One region of the Mycoavidus cysteinexigens genome, then DNA from elsewhere that is predicted to be linked to it. Evidence: predicted binding sites of a transcription regulator. Region 1 holds the regulator's gene; the other holds the start of a gene.

What was found. Region 1 encodes NrdR, which represses ribonucleotide reductase genes. Its sites were predicted from a motif close to CACNANATNTNGTG; they were not measured.
Region 2: MCB1EB_RS09765 (ribonucleoside-diphosphate reductase subunit alpha) is a predicted target of NrdR. The motif match lies at 10,593-10,606, and genes of this name have one in related genera.

Annotation. Positions count from the first base shown of each region.
Region 1 covers NZ_AP018150.1:2,134,938-2,151,590, forward strand. The annotation lists gene galE (UDP-glucose 4-epimerase GalE) at 1-804, shown strand, start outside; gene MCB1EB_RS09120 (glycosyltransferase family protein) at 1,048-1,905, opposite strand; gene MCB1EB_RS09125 (rhamnosyltransferase WsaF family glycosyltransferase) at 2,069-3,286, opposite strand; gene MCB1EB_RS09130 (ABC transporter ATP-binding protein) at 3,319-4,044, opposite strand; gene MCB1EB_RS09135 (ABC transporter permease) at 4,071-4,874, opposite strand; gene MCB1EB_RS09140 (nucleoside-diphosphate sugar epimerase/dehydratase) at 4,904-6,799, opposite strand; gene MCB1EB_RS09145 (MraY family glycosyltransferase) at 6,799-7,800, opposite strand; gene MCB1EB_RS09150 (NAD-dependent epimerase/dehydratase family protein) at 7,897-8,865, opposite strand; gene nrdR (transcriptional regulator NrdR) at 9,104-9,556, opposite strand; gene glyA (serine hydroxymethyltransferase) at 9,563-10,810, opposite strand; gene MCB1EB_RS09165 (SDR family oxidoreductase) at 11,089-11,835, shown strand; gene tolQ (protein TolQ) at 11,885-12,577, shown strand; gene tolR (protein TolR) at 12,613-13,056, shown strand; gene tolA (cell envelope integrity protein TolA) at 13,053-13,904, shown strand; gene tolB (Tol-Pal system beta propeller repeat protein TolB) at 14,043-15,338, shown strand; gene pal (peptidoglycan-associated lipoprotein Pal) at 15,470-15,988, shown strand; gene ybgF (tol-pal system protein YbgF) at 15,998-16,653, shown strand, end outside.
Region 2 covers NZ_AP018150.1:2,293,996-2,310,648, forward strand. The annotation lists gene aroQ (type II 3-dehydroquinate dehydratase) at 1-237, shown strand, start outside; gene accB (acetyl-CoA carboxylase biotin carboxyl carrier protein) at 298-771, shown strand; gene accC (acetyl-CoA carboxylase biotin carboxylase subunit) at 788-2,155, shown strand; gene prmA (50S ribosomal protein L11 methyltransferase) at 2,171-3,097, shown strand; gene tpx (thiol peroxidase) at 3,119-3,619, shown strand; gene MCB1EB_RS09745 (carbohydrate kinase family protein) at 3,624-4,562, shown strand; gene MCB1EB_RS09750 (outer membrane lipoprotein) at 4,584-5,060, shown strand; gene MCB1EB_RS09755 (histone H1-like DNA-binding protein) at 5,195-5,878, opposite strand; gene MCB1EB_RS09760 (ribonucleotide-diphosphate reductase subunit beta) at 6,191-7,342, opposite strand; gene MCB1EB_RS09765 (ribonucleoside-diphosphate reductase subunit alpha) at 7,483-10,395, opposite strand; gene ampD (1,6-anhydro-N-acetylmuramyl-L-alanine amidase AmpD) at 10,795-11,421, opposite strand; gene MCB1EB_RS09775 (cytochrome C assembly family protein) at 11,504-12,379, opposite strand; gene ffh (signal recognition particle protein) at 12,448-13,812, shown strand; gene MCB1EB_RS12130 (hypothetical protein) at 13,809-13,961, opposite strand.

The DNA.
Region 1 (16,653 bases):
GCATATGCGATCCAAGCTGTGATTCATTTTGCTGCACTAAAAGCCGTAAGTGAGTCCGTTGCGCAGCCGCTCCAATATTACCGTAATAATATGGACAGCCTTCTCACCTTGCTTGAAACAATGAATACATGCAATGTGAAGAATTTTATTTTTAGTTCGTCGGCAACCGTCTATGGCAATCCAAATTCTGTGCCGATTGATGAGTCATTTCCACTGTCAGCAACCAATCCCTATGGACACACTAAAGTCATGGCTGAGCAAATTCTGCGTGATTTAGCAGCCACAGATACAACTTGGAAAATTGCGGCTTTGCGTTATTTTAATCCTGTAGGCGCGCATGAGAGCGGGCTAATCGGCGAAGATCCAAACGATGTGCCTAATAATTTGATGCCCTATATCGCGCAAGTCGCGATTGGCAAACTCAAGCAATTGAAAATCTTTGGTGGAGATTGGCCAACACCTGACGGCACAGGGGTGCGCGATTATATTCATGTAGTTGATCTTGCGCGCGGACATCTCGCGGCACTTGATACGCTCGCCAAGCGTAATCTAGGCTTCACGGTTAACCTTGGGACTGGGCGTGGTTATAGTGTGCTTGAAATAGTCCGCGCATTTGAGATGGCGAGTAAGCGTAGAATCCCTTATGAAATTGTCGCGCGCCGCGCCGGTGATATTGCCTCATACTATACCAACCCTAGCGCCGCACAGCAGGTTATGAGCTGGCGGGCTGCGTATGAGATCGAGCGGATGTGTGCGGATCAGTGGCGCTGGCAGGTAAATAATCCACATGGGTATTTAGAATAAATCGGTTCAATCGGTTTAACCTTCTCATCTACAAAGGCTCGCAAGCCGGCAGCCGACTGCTAGTCCACAGGCCGATAGCTTCTATTCAGTCTTATCGCGACTAAAATGCTTCCCGCTCACTACACGATGACTGGTTGCTTTGCGAGCTTCAGATAAGCGTTAACTGGACTCACCGCCCTCAGTCGCTCTAAGTCAAATTATTATGCACAGCCTTAGGCCCAATAGAGGCAACGGCAAACTAGGTCACAGCCAGCGCCACCCGAAACGGTTAAAAAACCGATAGGCCGAGATGGTAAACATACGAATATGGCGCCAGCCCTTTTTAGAGGCATCACCGCCGAAATGAACAATACGTATCGCTGGCACATAAGCAATTCTAGCTATTGCGCTCGCGCGTAGGCTCAAATCATAATCTTCAAAATACAGAAAATAGCGAGGGTCAAAGCCATTCAATTTTTTTAATACATCCATCCTAAAAATCATATAGCAGCCGCTGATAATTTTCGGTGAAATAAATGTATCTGTCATTTGATTAGCTTGCTCATGCGTGGTCGATTTGGCTATGATCAAGTCACGTAATTCATAACGCGCAAGCCGTTGCGCAAATAAAGCTTGCGCCTTACCTCGCAGAAAACCACGAGCAAACAAATCCAGCACTGTCGGATAACGTCTGCACAAATATTGAGTCATGCCATCTTGGCCCGACACATGTGGAGCGAGCAACCCAATCTCAGGATGCTTGTCGAAAAAATTCAATGCGTGAATCAGTGCGTCTTCCGCCATCTCGACATCTGGATTCAAAATAAGGTGGAAATCACTGGCTAAGTATTCGATGGCGAGATTATGCCCTCGCCCATAACCAATATTGCCATGACCAGCAATCACTTTATATTCAATCGCATCTCGCTTAAAAACGCTAGCCCATGTATCAGGCATAACGTCAGCGCCATTATTCACTAATGCAATAGAAATCGATAAAGCGCGATTGCGCCGAGCCCGCAAATAAAAAATCGCGAGGCGTAGGCTCTCGAGTGTCCGATTTAATAGAATTAAATTCGGTTTAAAGATCACGACCGACACAGATAAGTCAACATGCAACATAGTAGTACCTTTTACGATTCCTATCTAACCGGTACAGTCTTCAGTATGACATTGATTTACCATATAACGCGCGATCGCAAGTTGAATAAAACCTGGATGACAAATACGTCTTAATAAAATATCCCAAACATCTACTGCTCTAAGCCGATACACTTTTATTCATCTATTTTTTTAGAAACCACTGTACTATTCGGCGTGCTATTCTAGCACCCCATAATATAGGACATCTCAATAGCGGATGCAGTGAGTAAACATAACCTTTCAGCGACGTTCTCAGTTGCTGATGTAATGCTGGCAACAACGTGCCAACTCGTAGCCCAGATACAATTGGCCCCTTCGTATATATACGTTCAGGCGTGTCATTTGACGATGACTTGCCTCGCAACTCTATTTCCGTCACCTCAACAAATCGATTCGTTTCAATAGATAATGGCCTTTCTGACATAAACGCTGCAGCCGCTTTACCCATCTGGATGCGTTGTTGCTCATCTTGAAGTAACGTTAAAATGCCTTCAGCAATCGCCTCTGGCGTCGACAGACATAACATTACCGCTTCTACTGGCAGATCATATAGAGTGTTCTCACGCCACATCTCAACGAGAGGTAGGCCAGCCGCCATCATTTCAAACGGAATGCGTGACGGATTTGACGAGCTTAAACAGAGCCCCACGGCGCTCCGGTTATATAGTGCGTTGCAATCATGTAAGTTTAGTAAACCCAAATGCTCGTGTTCAAACCCGATATGCCCCTTTTCTTGAGAACCATAAAGGTAGATTTTAACTTCTGGCATTTTATGCTTTACAATACTAAGCGCCTCAAGTCCAATACGAGCGCAACGGCGTGGTTTTCCTGGTTGGTAAATAAAGCAGACGGCTAATTCTTTTTCGATATTTGGCAGCGGCTTATAGACTGATAAATCTGCCCCAAATTCGAAATAATAGCTCTCAATATTGAAACGCTTTTTAAGTTCATGCGATAACCAGCGACCAATTGTCACTGGCGTCAGCCCATAAGTGTACGAACTCTCTGCCATTAAATAGTTATCGCCCATCGGATAAAAGTAGGGCTCATAATCTTGTACAAAATACATTTTCAGGCAAGGAAATGGTAAGCTCCGTACGATAGCAGCTGTATACCACATAGTCGCCATAGCTAAGTCGGCGGGCTTGATATTCTCCCAACCATAAACAGCATTAGCAAAACAATAGCCAAACATTACTTCAATTTGCTTAATTGCACTTTTTTTAGATGGAGCTGTGCCCTCTATATATAAAGCGCACTCATGCCCGCGTGCTTCTAACGCAAACGCATGCTGCAAAATAGTCCTGTGTCCCCCTGAACCCTCCATCAGAGGAGGGATAAGCCACGCAATTTTTGCCACAAGCTATTCTCTTAAATGTTAAATGGTCTAATTCAGTCTGGGAGCTCAGCCGCCCCAATTTCAACCACACAACCATGCTCAAGTTTAAAAAACCGATTGCAATAACTACGAACTAACTCCGTACTATGCGAAGCGAAGACAAAGATTCCTACCGATGAAATTAATGCCTCCATCCGTTCCTTCGCCTTAGTTTGAAATTCAGCATCACCCGTCCCAAAAACCTCGTCAACCAATAATATATCCGGTTGTTTTGAAGTCGCTACCGCAAACATTAAGCGCGTCGCCATGCCGGCTGAATAAGTTCTGACGGGTAAATGTAAAAACCCTCCTAATTGAGTGAACTCCTCAATTTCATGGGTTTTCTTTTGAATTTCGGCAATTGACATGCCCATTAAAACAGCCATGCGGGTGATATTTTGATAGCCGGTAAGCTCGGGATCCATCCCCGCTCCCATCTCAAGCACGGTCGCGACCGTGCCTTTTCGTGTAATTTCTCCAGAAATTGGTGTATAAATTCCCGCCATCGTGCGCAGCATTGTACTTTTGCCAGCACCGTTATGGCCCACTAACCCAACTGCATCGCCATTTTTAAGCTCAAAGTTAACCTCTTTGAGGGCAGTCACAATCTGAATCTGTCCTGCTTCACTTTCAATCCGCCCACCCGTACTAATACGCACAAGCTGATTACGCAGCGATCGGCTTCGACTGTTATAGATCGGATATTGAACCGTAACGTTATTAAATATTAAACTAGCCATAAACAACTATCATAGATTATGTGTGACTACACCCAAAGCGCTACACGCGTTTTTTTCTTATTAAAGAAAATGAGCGTCACTGACCAACCCAATATACAGAGAGCAAGATTGGTATAAACAACCAATAAAGAAGGCGGTATTCCTAATAAAGGGGCGCGTACTATTTCAATCAAATGGGAAAACGGATTAAGCCACATCAACTTCTGACTAAAAGGCAAATAATTCGGTCGATACATCACCGGACTCAAGAACATCAAAATCGGCATCACCGCCGCTACTAAATACTCGAGATCCCGCAGTCTAGCACCCAATAAACCAAGCATTAAGGTAATCCAAAGTAAATTGGCGACGACCAAAATCAAGCAGGGCAAGAGCAGCAGTGAATAATAAGTGAAATTAACCTGAAATACTATAGCCACCACAAAGTAAACTGGCAAATTATGCATCAAGTTGATTAGATTTTTAAACACTAACTGAATAGGATGAATCGAAAGCGGCAAAACTAAATTACGAATAATCGCTGCCTGACGGTTGAATAAGGTAGGCGCTTCGATAATGCAACCTGCAATGAACTGCCAAATGATTAAACCAGAAGTTAACGTAGGAATAAAAGTGCTACGATCAATTTTGAATAATTCACTCCAAATAAAGCCAAGTCCTACTGTACCTACCGCCGTGCCTAACGTTAACCAGAAGGGACCTAACACACTACGTTTATAGCGTGCGCTGACGTCACTCCATGCCATAAAAAAAATCAGCGATGCTTTTTGCATCGCCTCCCTGATGTCTTCCAGTGCGGGAAAATGTCTTTTAGTTGAAACGGTTGCCATACAAAATAGTCCATTGATTTTATAAAGAGTTATTCATGCGCAACTTGAACATACCCAACAGCTTCAGGCACACTTGCCAGCATTGGTCCCACGAGCGGAGAATACTCTGGAACCCAGCGCCGTAAATCACGCCGCACCTCAGCATCGGCTAAGATCCGCCGTTGCGTCAGCCACGGCAGCACCTCGTCCAGGAATGAGCTAGGGACCTCCCTGGCACGCGCAATACGTAATTTTATATGCGGTGTCGGACGAGTTGTTTCATCACATGCGAGCAGTTCTTCATACAATTTCTCGCCAGGACGTAAACCAGTATATGTAAATTTGACTTGATCCTCAGTCAGCCCAGAGAGCCGAACCAAATCACGCGCTAAATCAACGATACGTACCGGTTGCCCCATATCGAGAATGAAAATTTCACCACCCTGCCCCATGCTTGACGCTTGTAATACCAACTGCGATGCTTCAGGGATCGTCATAAAAAAGCGCGTAATTTCTGGGTGCGTTAAGGTCACGGGCCCTCCTTTAGCAATTTGCTTTTGGAATTTTTGCACCACGCTGCCTGCACTACCTAACACATTGCCAAAGCGCACCGTCTCAAACTGAGTAAACTGGGTGGTCTGTTGTAGTGCCTGGCATGCCATTTCAGCCAAACGCTTACTCGCGCCCATTACGTTAGTTGGGTTGACTGCTTTATCAGTTGAAATCAGCACAAAATGTTTAATGCCGGCGCGAATCGCTGCACGCCCCACCCGATATGTACCCAGTACATTATTCCGCACCGCTTGCCAGGCATTTAATTCCTCCATAAGCGGTACGTGTTTGTAAGCCGCCGCATGAAAAACGATATGTGGAGCGTAGCGCTGCATAACTTGATCAAGCAATAAAGCGTCTTTTGTATCTCCTATCACGGGCACTACCGAGAGTTCAGGAAATTTCTCGCGCAATTCCTCGGTCAATGTATACATTGCATATTCAGAAAGCTCAAACGCAATTAATTGCGCAGGAGCAAAGCGCAAGATTTGCCGACATAGTTCAGAGCCAATCGAACCACCAGCACCGGTTACCATTACCACCCGATCTTTGAGAAGCGCCTCAACATGGGCGCTGTCAATCGCAATGGGTTCCCTGCCTAAAAGATCTTCTAAATTAACCGGCCGTATAAGTGACAGAAAAGTGTGTCCTTGCGTAAGCGGTGCTAATGCAGGCAACACCATTACATTTACTCCCGCCCGTACGCACAACGTAGTCACCTGCCGGTGCACCTCAAGCGGCGCCGATGGCATGGCAATAATCACATGGTCAGCCTTAAGCTCGCTGGCCCAGCGTTGCAGCTCATTAATCGAACCCAGTATTTTATACCCTTGAATCTCACGACCGTGTTTAGTAGAGTCATCATCCAGCAACCCAACTAGACGCCATTCACTTGAGCGCATTAATTCACGCACTAAGCTTGCGCCCGCACTGCCCGCACCTAACAGAAGCACCGGCTTGCCTTGGGCGATCAGACCGCCATACCGATAGAACTCCCGGAGAGTTCGATAGAAGATCCGCGCGCCCCCCATAATTAGAAACAGAAAAATAGGAGCTACGATAAACACCGAACGCGGTATGATCGGAGCCGGCTGAAGCATTGCTGCGCCGATCATAACCGCAAAGGTGCTGGCTACAACCGCGCGCACGATGCGCAGTAAATCTGGCAAGCTCGCAAAACCCCAAATGCCGCGATATAAGCCCAATATGCGAAAAGCCAAGCCATGAATCGGCAACACCCAAACCAATGCCCACAGCGCACTTTCTTTAAATTCTTGCGGCACCTCGCCATTAAAGCGGACAAGATAAGCCGCTACCCAAGCTATGATAACTGCGCTCAGATCAAAAAAGAATACAATCGAAGAGAGCCAAGTGTTTTTAAGCCGAAAAAACATCAGTACGTTCCTTCCTGAATGTATTGACGCCAACGGCAATCAATACGCCATCCCAATGAAATCAATATCAACCCCCATGCGGCAAGCATCGTCCACTGAATACCTATTGGCATTTGCATACTAATCAGCGCCAACACCGCACTCACCGCCATTAACCCATACGCCATTCGGACTGGACCAAGATGGCTGCCATTCATTTGAATCATCCGCTGATAGTAATGCGTACGATGCGCTTGCCAAAATTTTTCGCCACGCAATAGCCGCTTACAGAGCGTCACCGATGCGTCAGCGATAAATGGCGAGAACACTAACGCTGGAAACCAAAACGGCCAAACTTCGCGCAACCAACCTAAAAAGCCCAGCGCGCCAGCTAAAAAGCCTAATGGCACCGATCCTGCGTCACCTAAAAACACGCGCGCCGGCGGCCAATTAAATACTAAAAAACCAGCCGCTGCTCCCGCCACTAAAGCAGCGCCACCCGCCAAATCAGGAGCCGCGCTAGCGGCGGCGATTGCGTATGCGCTGAACCCAAAAAACGTCATACCGCCGGCCAAACCATCAGCACCGTCCATAAAATTGTATAAATTGATCAACCACAGCAATAAAAATACGATCAATACCAATTTCCAACCAGCTAGCGATAGAGAAAAGCCCAACATTACCGTCAGCACGGCCAGCCCATGAGCGGCAAAGCGCACGCGCGCGGAAAGGCCGCGCCGATCATCAAATTGTGATACGAAAGCCACGAATAATGCAGCCAATGCAATGGGCCACAAGGTCCGCGCCCAACCGAGCATGCCTAGCACAATGATCGGCACCATAGCCCATCCGCCAATCCGGGGCGTAATCTGGGTATGCAGCGAACGATGATTGGGTACATCAGGGGCAAATTGCCGTACTTTTTCTAGCGCCAGCAAACCCCGCAAAATGGCGGCAACCAGCACGGCGGCAACTAACGCCAAGCTCGGTAATTGAAGCCAAATAACGGAAGCATCAATCATAGTAGGTAAAATTTGACAAAATCATACAAAATTGGTTAGTGATCTAGCCGCCCTTTTTTATTTTTGTCAATGCTAAGCTAGCAAGGCTGTCCACTCTCATTTTACTACGGCCATCCCAGGTTCTTGATACCAGGTTGCAGTACGCAACAACCCTACCTCCATAGCATACGGTGGCGACCAACCTAAAACCGTGCGCATTTGCGTGATGTCGAGGCGTAACGGCTGAAGCAAACGATTCATCTGCATTGTCTGCCCCGTTAAACGACCCAGCCAAATCAGCCAAGGCAATGGCACCTGCCATAATCGGGCTGGCGCGTCTAAAACACGGCCAAGCTCAAGCACAAGCTGTGCAACGGATAAGTCAATGCCATCGCTGACATGAAAAACTCGGTTAGCTGCCGCTGCATGGCTTACACATTGAGCAATCGCATCGGCAAGGTTTTCGATATAAATAAAGCTACGCTGGGCCTGCACAGCACCCAACGGGAGCGGAAAACCACGCTGAATAGCCCGCATGAGCTGCAGAAAATTCGCGCGCACGCCTGGGCCATATACCAATGGCGGACGCACAATCACAATTTCCATACCTGTCTCACGACCGAGTACAGTCAATGCCTTTTCAGCTTCATATTTGGAAATGCCGTAAGGATCCGTTGGCGCGGGCAAATCTTCTTCGCGCCACGGTCTGCCAGGCTCCACTTCACCTAGCGCTTTGACGCTACTCATAAAAATAAAGCGATGCGCCCCAGCTCGGGCTGCAGCCTGCGCAACCCGCAATGTGCCGCTCACGTTAGTAGCGCGAAATGCTTCTAATGGCGCTGACGATGTATCGCGCACTAGATGTACGCGCGCGGCCAAGTGAATCACAACCTGTGGCGGCGCCACGCCTAGCAAAGTACTTTCTATATCAGCAAAATCGGCCGCCTCATGCACCAGCTCTGGCACAGGACTCCCTTCGCTGCTGGCGCGCCGCACTAGCGTATTGACTGAATGCCCTATGGCCAGCAGTTTACGGCATACAGCACGGCCAATAAAACCGTTAGCGCCAGTTACAAGAACATTCATCAATTTATTACACAGTCAGGCGGCAAAAGCGTCATTATAGGCCCAATACTCTAAATACGAATATATCTAATGCATATCATTCCACATAAATTTCTAACTAATTGATTTTTTATGTTGAATTTAAATTAAAAAAACCTTTTATAATCAATTGGTTACGGATTTTTTATAGAGCGGCGCATAATGAGGTTCATCTTATGGGGAAAACAGATTAACGCTTACGAGGCAACGGCCCAGTGGTTTATAACTGCTTAATTTCTTTAATAACTTGTTGAAACTCGGAAATATCTTCAAAGCTTCGATAAACCGATGCAAAACGCACGTAGGCAATTTTATCAAGCTGGCGCAGCTCATGCATGACTAACTCACCCAGCTTATCGCTATTGATCTCACGTTCTCCTGCGCTTAACAGTTGATACTCAATCCGTGCAATAGCATCATCCACCGCCTCTGCGCTCACTGGGCGTTTACGTAACGCCAGTTGCATGCTCGCCGCTATCTTATGGCGATCAAACTCAACCCGACTACCCTCTTTTTTTACCACCGCGGGCAAGGCTAGCTCGGCTCGCTCATAAGTTGTGAAGCGCTTATCGCATCCTGGACAACGCCGGCGACGGCGAATGGCGGCGCCATCCTCCGCCAGCCGAGAATCGGCCACGTGGGTGTCCTCATGACGACAGAAGGGACAGCGCATAACAGCTTAACGATATACCGGAAAGCGTTTGGTCAATGCGGCAACCTGGCCACGCACCCGCTCAAGGGTATTGGCATCGTCGGGCGCCTCTAACACATCTGCAATTAAATGCCCCACCTGTTCAGCTTCGGCAGTTTTGAAACCACGCGTGGTCATGGCCGGCGAACCTAAACGGATACCGCTTGTCACAAAGGGTTTTTCCGGGTCATTGGGAATGGCGTTTTTATTCACCGTAATATGCGCAGCGCCTAAGGCGGCTTCAGCCGCCTTACCCGTAATTTGCTTCGCGCGCAAATCGACCAGCATCAGATGGCTTTCAGTGCGTCCCGAAACAATCCGCAACCCGCGCTTAACCAACGTTTCGGCCAACACCTTTGCGTTATCTAGCACTTGCTGCTGATATTGCTTGAATTCTGGCGCCAGCGCCTCTTGGAATGCAACCGCTTTTGCGCCAATCACATGCATCAGCGGACCACCCTGAATACCCGGAAAAATCGCCGAGTTAATCACTTTTTCGTATTCGGCTTTCATCAAAATGACGCCCCCGCGCGGGCCACGCAAGCTTTTATGCGTGGTTGTCGTCACGAAATCAGCATGGGGCACTGGATTGGGGTAAAGGCCGGCCGCAATCAAGCCAGCATAATGGGCCATATCTACCATAAAATACGCGCCGACCGACTTTGCAATACTCGCTAAACGCGCAAAATCAATCCGCAATGAAAACGCTGAGGCACCTGCAATCATTAATTTTGGAGTATGCTTTTTAGCCAGTTGGGCGACCGCCTCATAGTCGATATCTTCAGCCTCATTTAGACCATAGCTCACCACATTGAACCATTTGCCGGACATATTGACCGGCGAGCCGTGCGTTAAATGTCCACCATGCGCCAAACTCATGCCCAGAATGGTATCGCCTGGCTTTAGCATCGCAAAAAAGACCCCTTGATTGGCTTGCGAGCCAGAATTCGGCTGCACATTCGCCGCCTCAGCGCCAAACAACCTTTTGACGCGCTCAAGCGCAAGCTGCTCAACCTTATCAACATATTCGCAGCCACCGTAATAACGCTTGCCCGGATAGCCTTCCGCATATTTATTCGTCAATTGCGAACCTTGCGCGGCCATCACCGCCGGGCTTGTATAGTTTTCCGATGCAATCAACTCAATATGAGCCTCTTGGCGCTGGTCTTCTTGCTGGATTGCCTGCCATAATTCAGGATCAATATTGGCGATAGTGTGCTTGGTTTTGTCAAACATGGGAACGTCTTTAATGAGTCAAGGTAACTGGACCGAAAAAACCGCTTTGAAGTACAAGCGAACGAACATTTTGATATGATTCACTGATCATCTTACACAAAATTCTTAGTAGTCTTTAAATTATGCAGAACCTTTCATAGTAAGAATCTGCTGCCGCGAACTCAGCGCTATGCTGCGTTTGCTATAAAAACTCTCCCCTTTTTGCTCTACCCATTCTAGGGAGCAATGCGCATAACTGGCGGAGAAAACCTCAATCATACAATAAGGTGCACCACAATATGATCGTACTTATTACTGGAGCTTCTGCTGGCTTTGGCCAAGCTATCGCGAAAACTTTCGCCCAAGCGGGCCATCGCGTAGTTGCGACTGCCCGCCGCGCGGATCGATTGCAAGCGCTGGCCGACGAAATCGGTGAGCGCTTGTTGCCAATCCCACTTGATGTACGTGATCACGCTGCGATTGCAGCGCTGCCTGGCTCGCTGCCGCCTGACTTTGCCGAAGTTGACGTACTCATCAATAACGCCGGTTTAGCGCTTGGCGTAGCCCCTGCGCAAGAAGCCGCGCTTGAGAATTGGCAAACCATGATAGACACCAATATCAACGGTCTCGTACGCATGACGCATGCTTTTTTGCCCGCTATGATTAAACGTAATCGAGGCCATATTGTAAATATAAGCTCGATTGCCGCCAATTATGCCTACCCAGGCAGTAATATCTATGGCGCTAGCAAAGCCTTCGTCAAGCACTTCAGCCTTAATTTACGCGCTGACCTTGCAGGCACTGCAGTGCGAGTGACAGACATTCAGCCTGGCTTATGCGGCGGTACTGAATTTTCAAATGTGCGCTTTAACGGCGATGATCAAAAAGCCGCTACACTGTACCAAAATGTACAGGCGTTGACCGCAGAAGATATTGCCGAAGCGATTTATTGGGTCACCAACCGACCCGCGCACGTTAACATCAACAATATAGAACTGATGCCCGTTGCTCAATCATTTAGCGCCTTACCTGTGCATCGGAAATAAGACCCTTCAGCCTAATTCACCCCCTTATTTCATCTGTTTTGCGCTCTCTATGATCACCTCCTCTACCCAAGATTTATCCATCTTCTCTCTGATTCTTCATGCCAGCGTATTGGTGCAAGCCGTCATGGCATTATTGCTAACGCTCTCGTTAGTGTCATGGACATTTATCTTTAAAAAGTGGTTTGCCTTACGCAACGCGCGCGCGCAAACGGAGCGTTTTGAACATGATTTTTGGGCGAGTGGGAATTTACAGACCCTCTATCAGGGTACGATTGATCAACGCCACAACGCAGGCGCGCTAGCGCGGATTTTTGAATCCGGCATGCGTGAATTCTTAAAAACCAAAGAAAAAAATATGCATGACGCGAGCGCCATTTTAGACGGCGCCCGGCGCGCCATGCGCGCTGCTTTTCAGCGTGAAATGGACGTGCTTGAAGCGAATCTCTCTTTTTTAGCATCGGTGGGTTCGGTCAGCCCGTATATCGGTCTGTTTGGTACTGTGTGGGGCATTATGAACTCATTTCGCGGCTTAGCTAACGTCCAGCAAGCCACGCTTGCGAATGTTGCGCCTGGCATTGCTGAAGCGCTGGTTGCAACTGCAATTGGTCTATTTGCCGCGATTCCAGCGGTCATCGCCTACAATCGCTACGCGCACGATATAGACCGGCTATCCATGCGTTTTGAGACTTTTATTGAAGAGTTTTCAAATATTTTGCAACGTCAAACACATACTCAGCCTTAAATTTACAAATATAATCGCTTTCAGAGAATCCTCTTATGCCCGCCGCTTCTATCCGTTCTACGATGCGTAGCCGTCGCCGCGCAATGGCTGAAATTAATGTCGTGCCTTATATTGATGTGATGCTCGTATTGCTCGTTATCTTTATGGTGACAGCACCGCTTGTAACACCCTCGGTCATCAATTTGCCGAGCGTCGGCAATGCCGCACTCGCCCAACCCGCGCCACCCATTACGCTCAACATCCACGCCAATGGACAACTGTCAATCAGCTATCAAAATGGCGGCAAGATGCGCGAAGACACGCTGTCAAAAGCTGAGTTAGAAAACTTCTTACAAAAACAGCAAGCTTTAGCTCCGGATCAACCCGTAGTAATCGCAGCCGATAAAAATATCCAATATCAAACCGTCATAAGCGTTATGTCCGATCTGAAAACTTGGGGCATCAAGCGCGTTGGCCTATACGTTCAAGCATCAAAATGAAACACGACACGCCCTCTCCATTTAGCCCACCACGCGAACGCGGCACTCGGCGCGCGCTTGTCTGCGCCGTGCTAATGCACACCTTATTATTCGCTTTTCTATTTTATGGCATCCGCTGGCAAAGTAACCCGCCTGCAGGCGCCGAGGCCGAGTTATGGAGCGCCCCGCCTGAAACAACATCTAAAGCTACGCCGGCCCCCGCAATTGTAGATCAAACCGCGCCAGCGCCCCATCAACCCGAGCAGGCCGAAATCGCTCTCCAGCAAACCAAACCCTCTAAGCCAGAAACCACACAGCAACAACAGTTAGCGCAGCTCAAGCAACGGCAAGCAGCGCAGAAGTTGCAAGAGCGTCAACAACAGGCGGCACAAGAGAAAGAGAAGAAAACGCGAGAAGCACAACGTAAACTGCAACTTGCCGAGCAACAGAAAACCCTCCAGGCGCAGCAAAAAGCTCAGGAAGCGGCAAAACAGCAACGCCAAGCGCGTCTCTTAGCGCTCCAGGGTCTTGCCGGCCAAAGTCCCTCTGCCGCTGGCATGAGCACAAACGGATCAAGCACTGGCGCTGGCGGCCACAGTTCAGCCGGCTATGTCGATAAAGTACGACGGCACGTTAAATCAAATATGGCATTCAGCGCAGACTCCACTGATGGCAATCCACAAGCTGTTGTATCCGTGCAATGCGCCCCTGATGGCACGATCCTAAATGCACAAATCACAAAAACTAGCGGCAATCCAGGATGGGACGATGCCGTATTGCGTGCTGTACAAAAATCCGACCCTATGCCGCGCGATAGCGATGGTAAAGCTCCGTCTAGCTTTACTTTTACCTATCGCCTCAATGATTAAGCTAAGGCTTGTCCTACTAGCCGAATTAGAGGCCCTATATGCAACACACAAAGCTTTCGCCACGCTATCGTGTCATGCTATTTTGCTACCTGTTACCATAGTCTTGTAGTTGAGACAAAATACCAACCTAAATTCATTATGAATCTGATCATCCAGTTTATTCTTAGAACGGTAACCATAGGCTGCTTGTTTGCAGCCACAACTGCCGCGCACGCACAACTGAATATTGATATTGCTGGCGTTGGCTCAAATTTCTTGCCAATTGCCATCGCAAATTTTCGCGATGAAGGCGCGGCGCCTCAGCAAGTTAGCGAAATTATTCGTGCTGATTTAGCCCGTAGCGGCCGGTTTACTAACCTCAATGCGGGCCTAACGCCGATCTCTGAAACCAACGCCGTGGACTTAAACAGTTGGCGCGCAAAAGGCGCTGACGCCCTTGTGACCGGTAGCGTTACCCACTTAGCCAATGGTCAGTATGAGGTGCGCTTTCGACTCTACGATACAGTCAAACAACAAGATCTCAGCGGGCTCTCCCTCGTTAGCCCAGCCAGCGAGCTACGCTTAAGCGCGCATAAAATCGCCGACTATATCTACCAGAAATTACTGGGTGAACGCGGAATTTTTGCAACTCGTATCTCCTATGTCACGCGCACGAGCGGCCGTTATCAACTCCAACGCGCCGACTCAGATGGGCAAAACGCGCGCACCGTTCTGACCAGCTCCGAACCGATTATTTCGCCAGCCTGGTCGCCTAATGGCACAAAAGTTGCTTACGTGTCATTTGAACGCAAAAAACCTGTCATCTATGTCCAGGATTTAGTTTCAGAACAGCGTATCGTCGCCTCAAATCAAAAAGGGAATAATAGCGCGCCCGCTTGGTCACCCGATGGTAATCAGCTTGCCGTTGCCCTTTCCTTGACTGGCAACACGCAAATTTACCTGATCAACGCCAATGGCAGCGGTTTACGCCGTCTCTCAAACAGCCACAGCATCGATACTGAACCACGCTTTTCTCCAGATGGGCAATATATTTATTTCACCAGTGATCGTGGCGGCGCGCCACAAATCTACCGCATGTCGATCCATGGCGAAGCCAATACCGGCGCTGCCCAGCGCATGACTTTCAAAGGCAGTGAAAACACCAGCCCACGCCTGAGCCCAGATGGCAAACTACTGGCGTACATTTCACGCGTAAACGGCGCGCTCAAACTGTATATACAAGAGCTCAGCACAGGCGAGACGATTGCCCTAACCGACACCCACTATGATGAATCTCCTAGCTTCTCGGCTAACAGTAAATATATTCTGTATGCAACCCGTGTAGAGCAACGTGGCGTACTCGCTGCGGTCTCTACTGACGGCCGCACACGTCAAATCCTATCGATTAAAGACGGCGATATACGCGAGCCTTCTTGGGGGCCTTTTACTCAATAATTGACAAACGCAAAGATAAAAAAATAAGGGGCGGTTATAGTGTGAACGAGCGTTCTTGCGTCACACAGCACACCGATTTAGGCCAAAAACGCAGCACGAATTATTTTTGTTAAACCTTTAGGAGTTAAAAAATGACGTCAAAGCTTCGTCTAGTTTTCGCCACTCTTCTCATCGGCGCACTCGCTGCCTGTCAATCAGGCGTGAAGCTCGACCCCAATGCAGGGGCTGGAAATAACCCCGACGCGACCGGTACACAAACCCAACCAGCCGACACAACGCAAACCACGATCGATCCACTGAGCGATCCCAACAACCCGTTGGCAAAGCGCAGCGTCTATTTTGAGCTTGATAGCTACATCGTCAATGACGAACACCAACAACTGTTGCAACAACATGCGCAATATCTGAAGAGCCACCCACAGCAGCGCATTCTGATCCAAGGCAATACCGACGAACGCGGCACCAGTGAATATAATCTCGCGCTCGGCCAAAAGCGTGCAGAAGCCGTACGTCGTACTTTATCTTTGATGGGAGTGTCGGACACTCAAATGGAAGCCGTCAGCCTAGGTAAAGAAAAACCCCTAGCGATTGAACATAACGAAACTTCCTGGGCCCAAAATCGTCGCGCAGATCTCGTTTATCAACCCTAATTGCCAACCATGACCCGCCTATCTCTATCTTCCTACTTTGATTGCGCTAGGCTACGCAGCGCGCTCGCTACCATAGCCATCAGTGCGCTGCTACTTAACGCAATAACGCCAGCGCAGGCTGGTCTATTTGACGATGATGAAGCACGTCGGGCCGTGCTCGATTTACGCACACGAACCGATAACTTGGCCGACCAATTATCTGCTGCGCAACGCACCATTCTCAATCAAGCAAACCAACTCGAACAACTTCAACAACAAGTTGCAACTTTACGCGGCCAAAACGAAATACTAGTTAACCAGCTAGTCGATATGCAAAAAGCCAAGAAAGATTTTTACACCGATCTCGACGGGCGTTTGAAGAGAGTTGAGCCGCAACAGCAACAACAGCCAGAACAGCAGCCACAACAACCTGCTAATGGCGTGCCAGATGCAGCAGCGCAACTTAGCGAGGCAAATGCCTTTAAAGCAGCGTTAGCGCAATTTCAAAAAGGCGATTTTGCCCGCGCTGCAAACGCATTCAAAAGCTTCCTCTGGAAATATCCAAAAAGCGCATACCAACCCACCGCGCGCTACTGGCTTGGCAATGCTTTCTATGCACTCCGTGATTACAAGCGCTCGACCGAGATGCTGCAGAGTGTCGTCAAAGAATACCCAACCCATCCGCG
Region 2 (16,653 bases), 160 kb from region 1:
GATTTCATTGTTATCAATCCAGCCGGCCTTACACACACCAGCGTAGCGCTACGCGATGCGTTGGTTGGCGTAGATATTCCATTTATCGAAGTACATTTATCGAATATTCACCGCCGTGAGGCATTTAGGCATCAATCATTTCTTTCAAGTCAGGCGCTTGGCGTGATTTGCGGCTTGGGCTGGCACAGTTATCTATTTGCGCTGGAATTTGCGCTTGATCAACTGAAACCTACCTAATTAGTTAAATTAGTTATTATGCGCTGCTGTGGCAGCCATTATTTTCATGGGAACTTATCAATGGATTTACGTAAGCTCAAAACACTCATCGACCTAGTATCAGACTCTTGCATCTCTGAACTAGAAGTCACCGAAGGGGAAGGCAAGGTTCGGATTGTCAAAAATACAGCGCCGGTTTATTTGCAAGCGCCTGGATCCATGCCACAATTCAACGCGCCAATTCAAGCCAGCGTGACTGAAGTGACGGCTAGCGCCACGCCAATGTCAAACGCAGAAGCGACGGTTAACGAGGTGGTGCAGGGTCATATCGTTCAATCTCCGATGGTAGGCACTTTCTACCGCTCCCCATCGCCAGGCGCAGATCCTTTTGTGCAAATTGGCGATAGCGTCAAAGAAGGACAAACCCTGTGCATTATAGAAGCCATGAAGCTCCTCAACGAAATTGAGGCCGATAAAACAGGCATTGTGAAAGAAATTCTGGCTGAGAACGGTCAACCTGTCGAATATGGGCAACGCTTGTTTGTCATTGCCTAAAATCCAATAATGTCATATGTTTGAAAAAATCTTAATTGCCAATCGCGGCGAAATTGCGCTGCGCATTCAACGCGCCTGCCGGGAGCTCGGTGTCAAAACCGTAGTTGTCTATTCTGAAGCAGACAAAGAAGCGAAATATGTGCGTTTAGCCGATGAAGCCGTCTGCATTGGACCCGCTCCTTCCGCGCAATCCTATCTAAATATGCCCGCCATTATTAGCGCGGCTGAAGTTACCGATGCTGAAGCGATCCACCCTGGCTATGGCTTTTTATCAGAAAATGCTGATTTTGCCGAGCGCGTCGAACAATCCGGCTTTACTTTTATTGGGCCACGTCCGGAAACCATTCGTTTAATGGGCGACAAAGTATCTGCCAAGCAAACCATGATTAAAGCCGGGGTGCCTTGTGTGCCAGGCTCCGAAGGCGCTTTACCTGAAGATCCGAAAGAAATCATCAAGCTTGCGCGCCAAATTACCTATCCAGTGATTATTAAAGCTGCGGGCGGAGGTGGCGGACGAGGCATGCGCGTGGTCCATACGGAAGCCGCTCTCATTAACGCCGTCAATATGACTCGCGAAGAAGCCGGACGCGCATTCGGCAATCCTAATGTGTATATGGAAAAGTTCTTGGAGAACCCACGCCATATCGAAATTCAAGTACTAGCCGATTCATTTAAGCACGCAATCTGGCTAGGTGAGCGCGATTGCTCAATGCAGCGACGTCACCAAAAAGTCATCGAAGAAGCACCAGCGCCTCATATTTCGCGCCGCCTGATCGAGCGGATTGGGGATCGCTGTGTGGACGCATGTAAAAAAATGGGGTATCTCGGCGCGGGCACTTTTGAGTTTTTATACGAGAATAACGAATTCTATTTCATTGAAATGAATACGCGAGTACAGGTTGAGCACCCGGTCACAGAGATGATTACTGGGATTGACATCGTACAAGAACAAATCCGCGTGGCGGCGGGGGAAAAACTACGCTTTAAGCAACGCGAAGTGATTCTGAAAGGCCATGCGATTGAATGCCGGATCAATGCTGAGGACGCCTATAAATTTACCCCTTCGCCCGGCCGCATAACATCCTGGCATGCGCCTGGTGGACCTGGCATTCGAGTCGATTCACATGCCTATCACAGTTATTTTGTGCCTTCCCATTATGACTCAATGATTGGCAAAGTCATCGCCTATGGCGCCACCCGCGAGCAAGCGATTAGCCGCATGAGTATTGCGCTTTCTGAAATGGTCGTGGAAGGGATTCACACCAATATTCCGTTACACCGTGAACTGATGCTTGACGCCAAATTTGTTGAAGGCGGCACCAGCATTCATTATCTTGAAAATAAGCTCGCGGCTAAACACCAAGCGACTCTTCAAAAGGCCTAACTTAGAGCATTTAACATGAATCCGCAGAGCTATCGTGAACTCGTGGTGGAGCTCGCGCAAACAGATGCGCAAGCGCTTTCCGATATTCTGCTTGAGTTAGGCGCTTTATCGGTCACCCTTGAAGATGCGCACGCCGATACGCTTGACGAAAAGCCGCTGTTTGGCGAGCCGGGTTATGAGCCGACTCAGGTTGCGTGGCAACTTTCTCGGTTAAGCGTGCTCATTGCCGGGTCCGATGAAGCTGCGCTTTTGCTTAGCGCTGCCGCCAATCAACTTGGTCTGACCTCACTACCACCTTATCAGGTGCGTGAAGTACCGCAGCAAGACTGGGTACAACTGACCCAAGCGCAGTTTGAGCCGATCCCAATCGGCCAACGCATTTGGGTCGTCCCCTCCTGGCATGCATTGCCCCCAAGCGCGCCTGAAGATGCTCTGCTACTCGCCCTAGATCCTGGGCTAGCTTTTGGCACCGGCAGTCACCCCACTACGCGCCTATGCATGGAATGGCTTGAAGCAACCGTGACGGCAGGCCATACTGTGCTTGATTACGGTTGTGGCTCTGGGATTTTGGCGATCCTGGCTAAAAAATGCGGCGCAGCGCATGTCGTTGGCATCGACATCGACCCGCAAGCAATTGCCGCGGCGCGCCGCAACAGTGAACAGAATCAAGCGGATGTTCTCTATCATCTTCCTGATGAAGCTCAACCCGCTCAATTCGATCTTGTGATCGCCAACATTTTGGCTAATCCGCTAAAACAGATGGCCTCGAGGTTATGCGCCAATATACGTCCAGGCGGGCAACTTGCACTTTCAGGCATCCTTGAGCACCAGGTAGATGAACTCATACCCTATTATGCGCCTTGGCTTAAGTTATCGGTCTGGCGCGCCGCGGAAGGTTGGGTGTGTCTAACTGGACAACGACTTCCCGCAGATCATTTATAACGCTTCAATCGGAGAATTACGATGTCTACAGTCACTTTAGGCGGCACATCCGTCGAGATCAATGGCACTTTCCCAGCCCTACATCAAATCGCCCCTCCTTTCACGCTGACCGGCAAAGACTTAGCTGAAGTTAAGCTGGCCGATTTCGCCGGCAAGCGTAAAATCCTGAATATTGTGCCAAGCCTGGATACCCCTGTTTGCGCAACCTCGGCGCGCACTTTTAATGAGGCGGCCAGTCAGCTTAAGAATACGCTCGTGTTGGTGATCTCAGCCGATCTGCCATTTGCGGCCGCGCGTTTTTGTAGCACTGCCGGCATCGAACATCTGATGACACTCTCTACCTTTCGCCATCCCGAGTTCGCTCGGCAATATGGGGTCGAAATAACCAGCCCGCCACTTGCTGGCTTGACAGCGCGCGCCGTACTCGTGCTGGATGAAAATAATCAAATTTTGCACGCGGAACGGGTCTCTGAAATTAAGCATGAACCTAACTATGAGGCCGCACTCGCCGCCTTGAGATAATTTTATGAGCACCCTTATCTGCGGCTCGCTCGCCTATGACACACTAATGACCTTTGAGGGGCGTTTTTGCGAACATATTTTGCCGCAACAGGCGCATATTCTCAATCTTAGCTTTCTAGTCCCGACGATGCGCCGCGAATTTGGGGGGTGTGCGGGTAATATCGCTTATAGTCTGAGTGCATTAGGCGGCACTCCTTACATTATGGCTACGCTGGGCGCAATAGACGCGCAAGATTACCTTGACCATCTGGCGCAGCTTAAACTTCCAACGGATTATTTGCGCGTACTGCCGAGCATGTATTCAGCGCAAGCTATGGTCACCACTGATCTTGAAAATAATCAGATCACGACCTTTCACGCTGGCGCAATGTTGCACGCGCACGTTAACCAGATCAGCCAAACGCAAGGCATCACGCTTGGCATTGTAGCGCCTGATGGGGGGGACGCTATGCGCCAACATACAGAACAGTTTGCCGCGGCGGACATTCCTTTTGTGTTTGATCCGGGTCAGGGGCTGCCGCTGTTCCAAGGCGCGGAACTACAAAAAATGATTGAACTTTCCGCCTATCTCATCCTCAACGATTATGAAGCACAGTTATTAAGCGATAAAACCGGTTGGTCGATTGCGCAAATTGCCGCACGAGTGAAAGCGATGATTGTCACGCGTGGCGAACAAGGCGCGTTGATTTATCATGAGGGGAATGTTATTACTCTTCCCGCCGTTCCAGTTGAGCAAGTGATTGACCCAACTGGCTGCGGTGATGCATTCCGAGGAGGAGTGCTTTATGGGATTGAACATGGCCTAGATTGGGCTACAACCGGCCGCCTCGCTAATCTGATGGGTTCAATCAAAGCCGCTCATCAGGGCCCACAAAGCTACTCTCACCGCTGGGAGACAATCCATGAATATTTTAAACAAACTTTTTCTTACAGCTTACAGTAAGTAATTTTTGGGAATATATATATGAAACACGTGATTCGCATTACAGCGGCGGCTTTGCTAGCTGGGTCCTTCGCGCTCCAGGGCTGCGCCTTACAAAGCTCGTCCGCCGATGTCTATACAGCTCGCCAGGCGCAACGTGAACAAACAGTGCGTCTAGGCACCATTGAAAGTGTGCGCGCCGTCAAGATCCAAGCTGACAATGGCCAGCCAAGCGGCTTAGGCGCTCTCGGCGGTGGCGCTTTAGGCGCAATTGCCGCCAGTAGCATCGGCGGCGGACGCGGCGCTCTGCTAACAGGCATTGCGGGAGGGCTGGGCGGCGTTGTCGCAGGCAATGCCATAGAAGGAGGCGTCGCCAAGCGTAATGGTCTGGAAATCACCGTACGCCTTGACAATGGTGATATACGCGCAATTACGCAGGAAGCAACGCCAGAGATATTTCGCGCTGGCGAACGCGTGCGCCTAGTATCAGGCAGCGGCGTTACTCGCGTCACCCACTAAGAAACCGCTTTCTAGCGATAGAATATCCCGCTGTCTGGCAAACGCCGACTAGCGGGATATAGGATCGAATCAGCATCCGATCAATTAGTGCAGTGAGCTGCCTGCAAATCAACTTACACCTACTCTGGCCAACGTTACGGCCGGCCACCGGTTGGAAACGGCCAAGCAGCAGTCGGATTCAGTGTAGTTTTGACGCCTGCTGTAGCGTTTGCCGGTGTAGCCGCTGAGGTTGCAGTAGTCGACTTAGTTGCCGTTGCGCTTTTTTTCGGCGTCACCGCTTTTTTAACCGTACCGACTTTTTTAGCAACGGCCGTTTTTACAGCGGTAGTTTTCTTCGCGACCGCCTTTTTAACCGCTGCGACTTTCTTAGCGACAACTTTTTTCACGGGCGCCTTTTTAGCCACAGTTTTTTTCGCTGCGACTTTTTTCACGGCAACCTTTTTAGCGACGACTTTCTTGGCCGGGGTCTTTTTTGCCACGGTTTTCTTGGCCGCAACTTTCTTGGCCGCAACTTTTTTCGCTACCACTTTCTTAGCCACAACTTTCTTGGCTGGAGCCTTCTTTGCCACTACTTTTTTCGCAGCAACTTTTTTCGCTACCACTTTCTTAGCCACAACTTTCTTGACTGGAGCCTTCTTCGCCACTACTTTTTTCACAGTAGCTTTTTTAGCGACAGTTTTTTTAGCCGGAGCTTTTTTCACTACACTTTTCTTGGCGACCGCTTTTTGAGCTGTAGCCGTTTTCTTCACAGCAACTTTCTTTGTTGCGGGTTTAGCAGCCGTTTTTTCTACGGCAGGTTTTTTCTTAGCAGTTACCATTATTTTCTCCTTCAAGTTTTAGAGAAGAGTCGAACAAATAACACTCTTGATTGAGGTCCAACTTTCGCAAATGCATTTCTTATCTGCCCTCACGAAAAACGAACCATTCATCGGCGCACGCTTTCTTTTTGGCTTACGCTAATGAATACGGCTGCGCATATATGGCCTCATTTGAGCACCCTATATGCGAAAAAAATGCCGACACCCAGGCCGGCCACTGCTGAATCAATCTATTGCAAAACCGAGTGTTTTTTTTCATAAAAATCTTTGAAGGAGGTGTAATGTGTCAGGCTCAACGCCATCTTGCCTGGGTTACGATTCCCAATTAAGCGCACCGCCAGTCTGATACTCAATGACTCGCGTTTCAAAGAAATTACGCTCTTTCTTTAAATCAATCATTTCACTCATCCATGGAAAAGGATTCTCTTCTTTTGGAAAAAGCGGCTCAAGGCCAATTTGGGTACACCGTCGATTGCAAATAAAGCGTAGGTAGCTTTTAAACATTGAGGCATTCAAACCTAGCACGCCACGCGGCATTGTATCTTCAGCATAACGGTATTCGAGATCTACTGCAGTCTTAAACAGTTCGCGAATTTCTGCGTGAAATTCAGAAGTCCATAAATGCGGATTCTCTAGTTTAATCTGGTTAATCAGATCAATGCCAAAATTACAATGTAATGATTCATCCCGCAAAATGTATTGATATTGCTCGGCCGCCCCAGTCATTTTGTTTTGCCGACCAAGAGCTAAAATCTGCGTAAAGCCAACGTAAAAGAACAGCCCTTCCATCACGCACGCAAACATAATCAGCGATTTCAGCAAGGCTTGATCTGCCGCTGGGGTGCCGGTCTTGAAAGCCGGGTCAGTCAATGTATGAATAAACGGGAGCAGAAATTCGTCTTTAGCGCGAATCGACGGAACCTCATGGTAAGCATTAAAAATTTCCCCTTCATCGAGGCCCAGCGATTCAACAATATATTGATATGCATGGGTATGAATGGCTTCTTCAAACGCTTGACGCAACAGATATTGACGGCATTCAGGCGCGGTAATGTGGCGATAGGTCCCTAGAACAATATTATTTGCCGCCAGCGAGTCCGCTGTGACGAAAAAGCCTAGGTTCCGTTTTACTACGCGGCGCTCATCTTCAGTCAGACCATTCGGATCTTTCCATAGAGCAATGTCGCGCGACATATTAATTTCTTGCGGCATCCAGTGATTCGCGCAGCCAGACAAATATTTTTCCCAGGCCCATTTGTATTTAAACGGAACCAGTTGGTTTACATCCGTTTTGCCATTAATGATGCGCTTATCAGCAGCTCTTACACGTGCTTGCTGATCCACTTGGCGCACTGCGCTATCCAGCGCCGGCGCGGGTGATTTTGGCGAAACAAATTGCGGCTCGCCAGTTGCGGGAGTTTTGGTCGTGATCTCTTCGTCCCAGTTAAGCATAAATTCCACCATCGATATAAATCGGTTTGTACCATCTTTTCACAAGGGATAAAAGAGTTCACTTGTGAAAAGCGTTTTTTTAGTGTTGTATGCAACTTGCATACAACACTTCTATGCACCTAAGTGGCTCGTGAAAATGCGCGCGCCATTTTTTATTGGCAAGCTTCGCACTCAGCAAAGTCTGCATCGCCCGGCCGCAACATGCACACTGGGGCCAACTCTTGCTCCGTTGCTGCAGGACTATCAGGCATCAACGCAGACACCGCATTCAGCGCGCCGTGCGCCACCGTCGATTTCTCAACATGAGTAGCCGCCATGGTACGTAGATAATAAGTTGTCTTTAAGCCGCGGACCCAAGCGAGCCGATAAATTTCCTCCAGTCGCTTGCCAGAAACACCCGCCATATAAATATTCAGAGATTGCGCTTGATCGATCCATTTTTGCCGGCGTGAGGCCGCTTCAACTAACCATTTAGGATCCATTTCAAAAGCGGTTGCGTACAGCGCGCGCAATTCAGCCGGAATCCGTTCAATGCGAGCCAACATGCCATCGAAATATTTCAAGTCGGCGACCATCACTTCATCCCACAGGCCACGCTCTTTCAAATCGCGCACGAGATAATCGTTCACGATCGTGAACTCCCCTGACAGATTCGATTTCACATAGAGATTTTGGAAGGTCGGCTCAATACATGCCGACACCCCAATAATGTTTGAAATCGTCGCGGTTGGCGCTATCGCCACACAATTTGAATTGCGCATGCCATGTTGTGCAATGCGGCCACGCAACACATCCCAGTCTAGCGAACTCGATTGATCAACCTCGACATAGCCACCGCGCGCCTCCGCCAGCAGTTGCACTGTATCTTGCGGCAAAATCCCTCGGTCCCACAATGAACCCCGATAACTTGAGTAGCAGCCACGCTCAGCGGCCAACTCAGTCGAAGCCCAATATGCGTAGTAACACACGGTTTCCATTGAACGATCAGCAAATTCAACGGCAGCCTGCGAAGCATATGGCAGGCGCAATAAATGCAAACAATCTTGAAACCCCATGATGCCAAGCCCTACTGGCCGGTGCTTCAAGTTTGAATGGCGGGCCTTTTGCACCGCGTAATAGTTAATGTCAATGACATTATCGAGCATACGCATCGCGGTTCGAATGGTCTTTTTCAGCTTATCGTGATTCAACTCTAAGCTGCCATCCTCTCGCTGAACCAGGTGCGCCACTAAATTGACTGAACCCAAATTGCATACCGCAATTTCGCTCTCATTGGTATTTAGCGTAATCTCGGTGCACAAATTGGATGAATGCACAACGCCAATATGCTGCTGCGGAGAACGGATATTGCACGGATCTTTGAAGGTAATCCAAGGATGGCCGGTTTCAAATAGCATTCCCAACATTTTGCGCCACAATTGAATCGCCGGCACTTTTTTAAACAGTTTAAGCTCGCCTCGCGCAGCTTTTGCTTCATAGCCGATATAAGCGGCTTCAAATTCAGCGCCAAATTTTTCGTGCAAGTCTGGGCAACTTGAAGGTGAAAACAAGGTCCAATCTGCCTCTTCCTGTACTCGCTTCATAAACAGGTCGGGAATCCAGTTCGCAGTATTCATATCGTGCGTACGACGGCGATCATCCCCTGTATTTTTGCGCAGCTCAAGAAACTCTTCAATATCTAAATGCCAGGTTTCTAAATAAGCACATACTGCGCCTTTACGTTTACCGCCTTGATTCACCGCGACCGCAGTGTCGTTCACCACTTTTAGAAAAGGCACCACCCCCTGCGACTTGCCATTTGTGCCTTTGATATGCGAGCCTAGCGCGCGTACTTGCGTCCAATCATTACCCAAGCCGCCGGCAAACTTTGACAATAAGGCATTTTCTTTTAATGCCTCATAAATACCATCTAGATCATCCTCTACCGTGGTGAGATAACATGACGATAGTTGCGCGCGACGTGTCCCTGAATTAAAGAGGGTTGGGGTCGAACTCATGAAATCAAATTGAGACAACACATGGTAAAACTCAATAGCCCACGCTTCACGATCGATTTCATTCAGGGCGAGCCCCATTGCCACTCGCATAAAAAAGGCTTGTGGCAATTCAATGCGCCGCCCTTCATGGTGCAAAAAGTAGCGGTCATAAAGCGTTTGCAGCCCAAGATAGCCAAATTGCAAATCGCGGCTAGCATCAAGCGCTGCGCCTAGTTTTTTTAGATCGAACTGTAATAGCTTGTCATCCAGTAGTTCCGCTGCGACGCCCCGTTTAATAAATTGTGGGAAATATTCGGCATAGCGGGTAGCCATTTCAGCTGACGTCACTTCTTCAGCGAGCACTTCACGACGCACCGTGTGCAGCAAAATACGCGCGGTCACCTGACTATAGGCCGGATCTTTTTCGATCATTGTGCGCGCAGCAAGAATAGCTGAATCATAAACTTGGCTAAGCGGCACTCCATCGTAAAGATTTTTAATGGTTTCCGTTACAATCGGCTCGGCCTGCACGGCGCTGCCTAAATCAGCGCAAGCAGAGGCAATCAACGCTTTCAGCGCAGACAAATCAAGCGGGCGCATCGATTCTCCCTCTGTCACCCGAATGCTTTCTTCCATGCTTGGCTGCGCCTGAGCGCTCAGCGCACGCTCTTGTGCCCGCTTCTCACGATACAAGACGTAGGCGCGGGCCACGTTATGCTCGCCAGCGCGCATCAATGCAAGCTCGACTTGATCTTGAATATCCTCAATATGAAACGTGCCGCCAGCCGGCCGACTGCGCACCAGCGCGCGCACCACATTTTGCGTGAGCTGAGTCACTTGCTCGCGCACGCGCGCGGAGACCGAACCCGACCCTCCGTTTACGGCCAAAAAAGCTTTAGTCATCGCAACTTCGACTTTAGAGGGCTCAAATCCCACTACTGCGCCATTGCGACGAATCACCTTGTAGTCAGCTAAAGTGTCGGTCTGTACCAGAGCCACATTTTGATGTTGCGGAATGCCTTGAGAGCTAGCAGAACGGCTCAGCGGCTCGTCCGTTCCGGTTGAGGCTTTATAAGTGGTGGTTTGCATCGGCAAAACTCCTAATCTATTGAATGAAAGCGCGGCAAAACCGCGGCTGAAAATAAGAAACTGTCTTCAAAGTGATACGCCTTTGCGGCTACGAATGAAGACAAGAAAATGTACGAAACACGAACCCAGCATTGTTTTATCAAGTGTTTAAACAATAGATTGGCGCGCATTGCAGAGTGACTAGAATACAGAAGAAACACAATATATAGTGCTAAGAAAAACTTAGAATACTAAGTATAGTGAATTTATTAAGCTCTGGACACTGTTTTATTTTTTATTTACGTCCTTGACTTTTTTAAGTTTGTGTTATGCACCCAAGTGAACCATTCAATCAAATTCCGTGCTACACGCTACGCTCGTCACTCACTCTATGTACCGCGTTCACTTTCATCGTGCGAGTCAGCGTGCGTTTAGCTGTTGATAAGGAAAATAGTCATCCGTCAGGCCGCTCAAATCGCGTAAACACCGCCAATCGAAATAAGGCCCCGGATCCGTCTTGCGCCCCGGAGCAATGTCTTCATGTCCGACGAGTGCGCCAATCGGGTAGTGCTCAATCAGTACTTTAACTAACTCTGCAAGCCTTGCATATTGAGCCCTTTCAAATGGGACTGTATCAGCTCCTTCAAGTTCAATTCCGATCGAAAAATCATTGCAGCGCTCGCGCCCAAAGAAATTAGACAACCCCGCGTGCCAGGCGCGATCCTCGCAGGAAACAAATTGCTGCAATGCGCCGTTACGCCGAATCAGAAAATGGGTTGATACGCACAAACCTCGAATCTTTTCATAATAAGGATGCGCCGCAAAATCGAGTCGATTGCAAAATAAATCCCCAATCTGCGATCCGCCAAATTCACCTGGCGGCAAGCTGATGTTGTGAATCACAATCAGCGTCGGCGTCATGCCAAGCGGCCGCGCATCAAAATTAGGCGAAACTTGCCTCCCTGTGGTTTCAAGCCAACCGTGTTGATTAACCCTCAGCGGCAGATTCACGCACTGTCCTTTAGCATTTGGTTGAGTTTTATTCATGCACCATGAGCATTTGAGTGGATGCGGCAGCCTTTGGGTTGGGCCACCGGCCCGCGCGCGCTTGAGCAGACCCTAAGCGCACCTATGCAACTCGGCGCGACAACAGGACTTCAAAGACAAAATGGCTCCCTATATAAGCCAATAAGAGCACCCCAAAGGCGGCTAAGATCCAACGTAATACAACGCGACCACGCCAGCCATAAAATCTTCGGCCGATTAACATAACGCCAAACATAACCCACGATAAACAGGCAAAAACCGTCTTATGATCAAAGCGCAAGGCGCGATCAAATAGCTGCTCACTAAAAAGAATGCCCGACAACAAGGCCAGCGTCAGCAGCACAAAACCGGCGCCCATCAAGCGAAATAATAATTTTTCAAGCGTCAGCAAAGGCGGCAATGAATCAAGCCAATTGCCAAACCAATTTTGGTGCGGCGCGATACAAGGCGCGCCGGCTACACGATGCAATCTGCGCTCAACCAGCAGCATGAGCAACGCATGTAGCGCCATCAGTGCGAGCAAACCATAGGCGACATTCGCCATGACAAAATGCCATTTGAACAATGGCGTGGCCGCATAGGGCAATAAATGCACGCCACCAAATGCCAGTGGCAATAACGAGGCCAGACAGGCCAGCGGCAGCGCCAATAAAGCCAAACCTTCTAGCTCAAAAAAGAAGCTTTCAAGCCAGTAAATGCCCATGCTCAGCCACAACATGGCGGATACCGCAAAGGCAAAACCAAAAATCATTGCATCGGACAAAAAGATCGTGGTGTATAGTACTCCCCCATGCGCGCTTAATGCGCTGGCCAACAATAAGCGCTCGCGACACCAACGCGGCTGCGCTGGCATGCTACTATAAGCAGCGCCGCCCCCTTGACGCCAATGCCGGCGCCAAGCTACAGATGCTAGGCCACCATAGAGGGCCGCTGTCAATACGTACAGTACAATAGTCATAACTTAAGTTTACCCGAGTCGCTCATTTCTCAAAAGTTGTTTGTAACACTACTGCTCACTTAGCTTCTATGTTCGATACCCTTACTCAGCGCATGACGCGCATTGTTAAAACGCTGCGCGGCGAAGCCCGTTTAACCGAAGCCAATACCCAGCAAATGCTGCGCGAGGTGCGCCTGGCTTTACTTGAAGCCGACGTTGCGCTGCCCGTTGTGCGCGCCTTAACCGCCCGCATTAAAGAAAAAGCCCTAGGCGCCGAGGTGCTTGACAGCTTAACCCCAGGCCAAGCGTTAGTTGGCGTGGTGCAGCGTGAGCTCACGGCGATCATGGGCGGTGATGATGCCAGCCAGACGGCCGAGTTGCAGCTTGCCGTCAAAGCGCCTGCAATCATTTTAATGGCTGGCTTGCAAGGAGCGGGTAAAACCACTACCGCGGGTAAACTGGCCAAATTTTTGCGCGAACAACAGAAAAAAAAGGTCCTGACTGTTTCATGCGACATTTATCGACCTGCCGCCATGGCTCAGCTCAAAACCGTGACCGAACAAGCCCAGACAGATTATTTTCCAGCACAAGCTGAACAATCCGTACTTGAAATTGCGCAGGCTGCGCTCAATTGGGCGCAACGCCACTATCACGATGTATTAATCGTCGACACGGCTGGCCGCTTAGGCATCGACACCGCGATGATGCAAGAAATCGCTGCCCTACATGCCGCCTTAAATCCCGCTGAAACCCTGTTTGTGGTTGACGCCATGCTTGGGCAAGATGCAGTGAATACCGCCCAAGCTTTTAATACTACACTACCGCTCACCGGCATTATTCTAACCAAACTCGATGGCGATGCGCGGGGTGGCGCAGCTTTATCCGTGCGGCATGTTACGGGTCTGCCGATTAAATTTGTCGGGGTTGGCGAAAAACTTGACGGTCTTGAAACCTTTCATCCAGATCGCATGGCGCGCCGGATTCTCGGCATGGGCGATCTATTTGCTTTAGTTGAGCAAGCCCAACATAAAGTGGATCTGCAAGCGGCGCAACAGCTCGCGCATAAAGTTAAACAAGGGAATTTCACGCTCGATGATTTTAAAGCGCAGCTCGCGCAAATGAAAAATATGGGCGGCCTGTCATCGCTACTGGATAAATTACCGGCGCAATTTCAAGCCGCCAACAACCCACAGAAGATGAATCAAGCCGAAGGCCAAGTACGCCGGATGGAAGGCATGATTAACGCGATGACACCCCTTGAACGGCGCAAGCCCGAGCTACTTAAAGCCAGCCGCAAACGCCGTGTCGCCACGGGCGCGGGAGTCCAAGTGCAAGAACTCAATCGAATGTTGGCGCAATACGATCAAATGCGCACCATGATGAAAAAGCTTAAAGGCGGTAACTTAGCGAGTATGATGCGCAGCGTAAAAGGTATGCTACCAGGGATGCGCTAAGTTTCAAGCACGGCCGCGACCCTAGCTGTAGCAACACCTACAATCGAAAACGCCCCGATCTGCACTCCATTGCCGCAAACCCGCAGTATTTGCAATGGACTCACATGCAGAGAAGATAGGCCGGCGCGGGCATTTAAGTCGGGTTCCATTTGACTGAAATGTCGGATTATTAGCACGTAATTGGCTTAACTCCTGCTAAAAGTTTATTAATAGGAAGGCGCTACACCCCTCTGCTTCAACAGTGATCGATTCACCTCGCTTAAGCCTTTCACTCCATCGAGCACGCTATCCCTCACATTCAACTCACTATGCGGTGACATCCAATTCAGACGCGCCTGAACTTCATCACCACCTCCTACCACCTGCCACTGACGAACTAATTTATCATCACTGCCAGTCAATAGATAGATACCCTCGAGCGTCGATTTCCAGGCTACGCTATTGACTCTTCCGCCAAAACCTTTAATCACCGCACGACACTTACCCGAGGCAACATCCCACAGCCGCACCGTATTGTCATCACTGCCCGATGCGATCTGCGCGCCGCTCGGCAAATACACCACGCTCAAAACATCGGAGGTATGTCCTTGTAAGGTGTGCCCGGCGGCTCCGCTTTCCGCATCCCACAGCCGCACCGTATGGTCAGAACTGCCCGATGCGATCTGCGCGCCGCTCGGCGAATACACCACGCTATTAACACAGTTAGTATGTCCTTGTAAGGTGTGCCCGGGGGCTCCGCTTTCCGCATCCCACAGCCGCACCGTATTGTCTAAACTCCCCGATGCGATCTGCGCGCCGCTCGGCGAATACACCACGCTCAAAACCCAGTGAGTATGTCCTTGTAAGGTGTGCCCGGGAGCTCCGCTTTCCGCCTCCCACAGCCGCACCGTCTCGTCAGAACTGCCCGATGCAATCTGCGCGCCGCTCGGCGAATATACCACGCTATTAACACGGTTATTATGTCCTTGTAAGGTGTGCCCGGCGACTCCGCTTTCCGCATCCCACAGCCGCACCGTATTGTCCCTACTCCCCGATGCGATCTGCGCGCCGCTCGGCGAATACACCACGCTCAAAACATAGTCGGTATGTCCTTGTAAGGTGTGCCCGGGGGCTCTGCTTTCCGCATCCCACAGCCGCACCGTACGGTCATAACTGCCCGAGGCGATCTGCGCGCCGCTCGGCGAATACACCACGCTATTAACACAGTTAGTATGTCCTTGTAAGGTGTGCCCGGCGGCTCCGCTTTCCGCATCCCACAGCCGCACCGTATGGTCAAAACTGCCCGAGGCGATCTGCGCGCCGCTCGGCGAATACACCACGCTCAAAACATAGGAGGTATGTCCTTGTAAGGTGTGCCCGGCGGCTCCGCTTTCCGCATCCCACAGCCGCACCGTCTTGTCTAAACTCCCCGATGCAATCTGCGCGCCGCTCGGCGAATACACCACGCTCAAAACAGAGTCGGTATGGCCTTGTAAGGTGTGCCCGGCGGCTCCGCTTTCCGCCTCCCACAGCCGCACTGTCTTGTCATCACTGCCCGAGGCGATCTGCAAACCGCTCGGCGAATACACCACGCTCCTAACAGAGGAGGTATGTCCTTGTAAGGTATGCCCGGGGGCTCCGCTTTCCGCATCCCACAGCCGCACCGTCTTGTCATCACTGCCCGAGGCGATCTGCGCGCCGCTCGGCGAATACACCACGCTCAAAACATAGTCGGTATGTCCTTGTAAGGTGTGCCCGGGGGCTCCGCTTTCCGCATCCCACAGCCGCACCGTATTGTCCCTACTCCCCGATGCGATCTGCGCGCCGCTCGGCGAATACACCACGCTAGTAACCCAGTGAGTATGTCCTTGTAAGGTGTGCCCGGGGGCTCCGCTTTCCGCGTCCCACAGCCGCACCGTCTTGTCTAAACTCCCCGATGCAATCTGCGCGCCGCTCGGCGAATACACCACGCTCAAAACAGAGTCGGTATGGCCTTGTAAGGTGTGAATTTTTTCCCAATTCGACGTCGCATACACACGGATCTTACCGTTATTAAGTCCTATGGCACAGGTTTTCCCATCCGGTGAATAGGCACAAGAGTTCACCTCGCTCTCTTCTTCAAGATACGCCCATTCGCCAAACTGCACACCAGACATCTGCGCTCCGCTTAAATTCGCCTGCCGCAGCCAGCTCATGTGAAGCGTGGCCTTTCTTAAATCGGCATCCTGCAACTGCGCTGAATCGAACACCCCAAAACTCAGATCTGCACCGGGTATTTGGATCCCCTTTAAATCAGCACCAATAAACTGTACTCCCGCTCTGGTCAAAATCGTCATGGCATTCGCCGCCGTTTGGCGTACGCTTTTATCCGCTTTCGAGCGCTCTATAATCGCTAACAGCTGTTCCTTAAATATGGGCTCTTGCTGCACGCGATTAGTCAACAAGCGCACAATACCCAGATCGCCAATCCAATGCTTTGGCGTTAACGATAGGTTCCGCTGCATTTTGGGGGGTAAAACAGCGTGCTCTTCAAAACTATAGACTGAAGCGGCGCTGCCTCGACGTTGGCGGGCGCTTACCTCCATACACCCATCGAACGACTCAAACAGCGACCGCGCCACAAAATATTCCAGCAGCGATTTATGGATAAAACGGTATTCAGTCCCACTTCGGATCAACGGCCACACTTCACGCAGCAGTTGATTTTCTTCTTCTCGACCGAAAAAGGCATCCTTCCAACTCCCCTTGTCGTTGAGCGACGAATAATCAACTATCGGTTTACCTGCATTCTCGATATACACTTGCACCGCTAATGCTTGCACAAATACAATGCCGTGCTGGGCAAATCCTTCGTCAGATAGG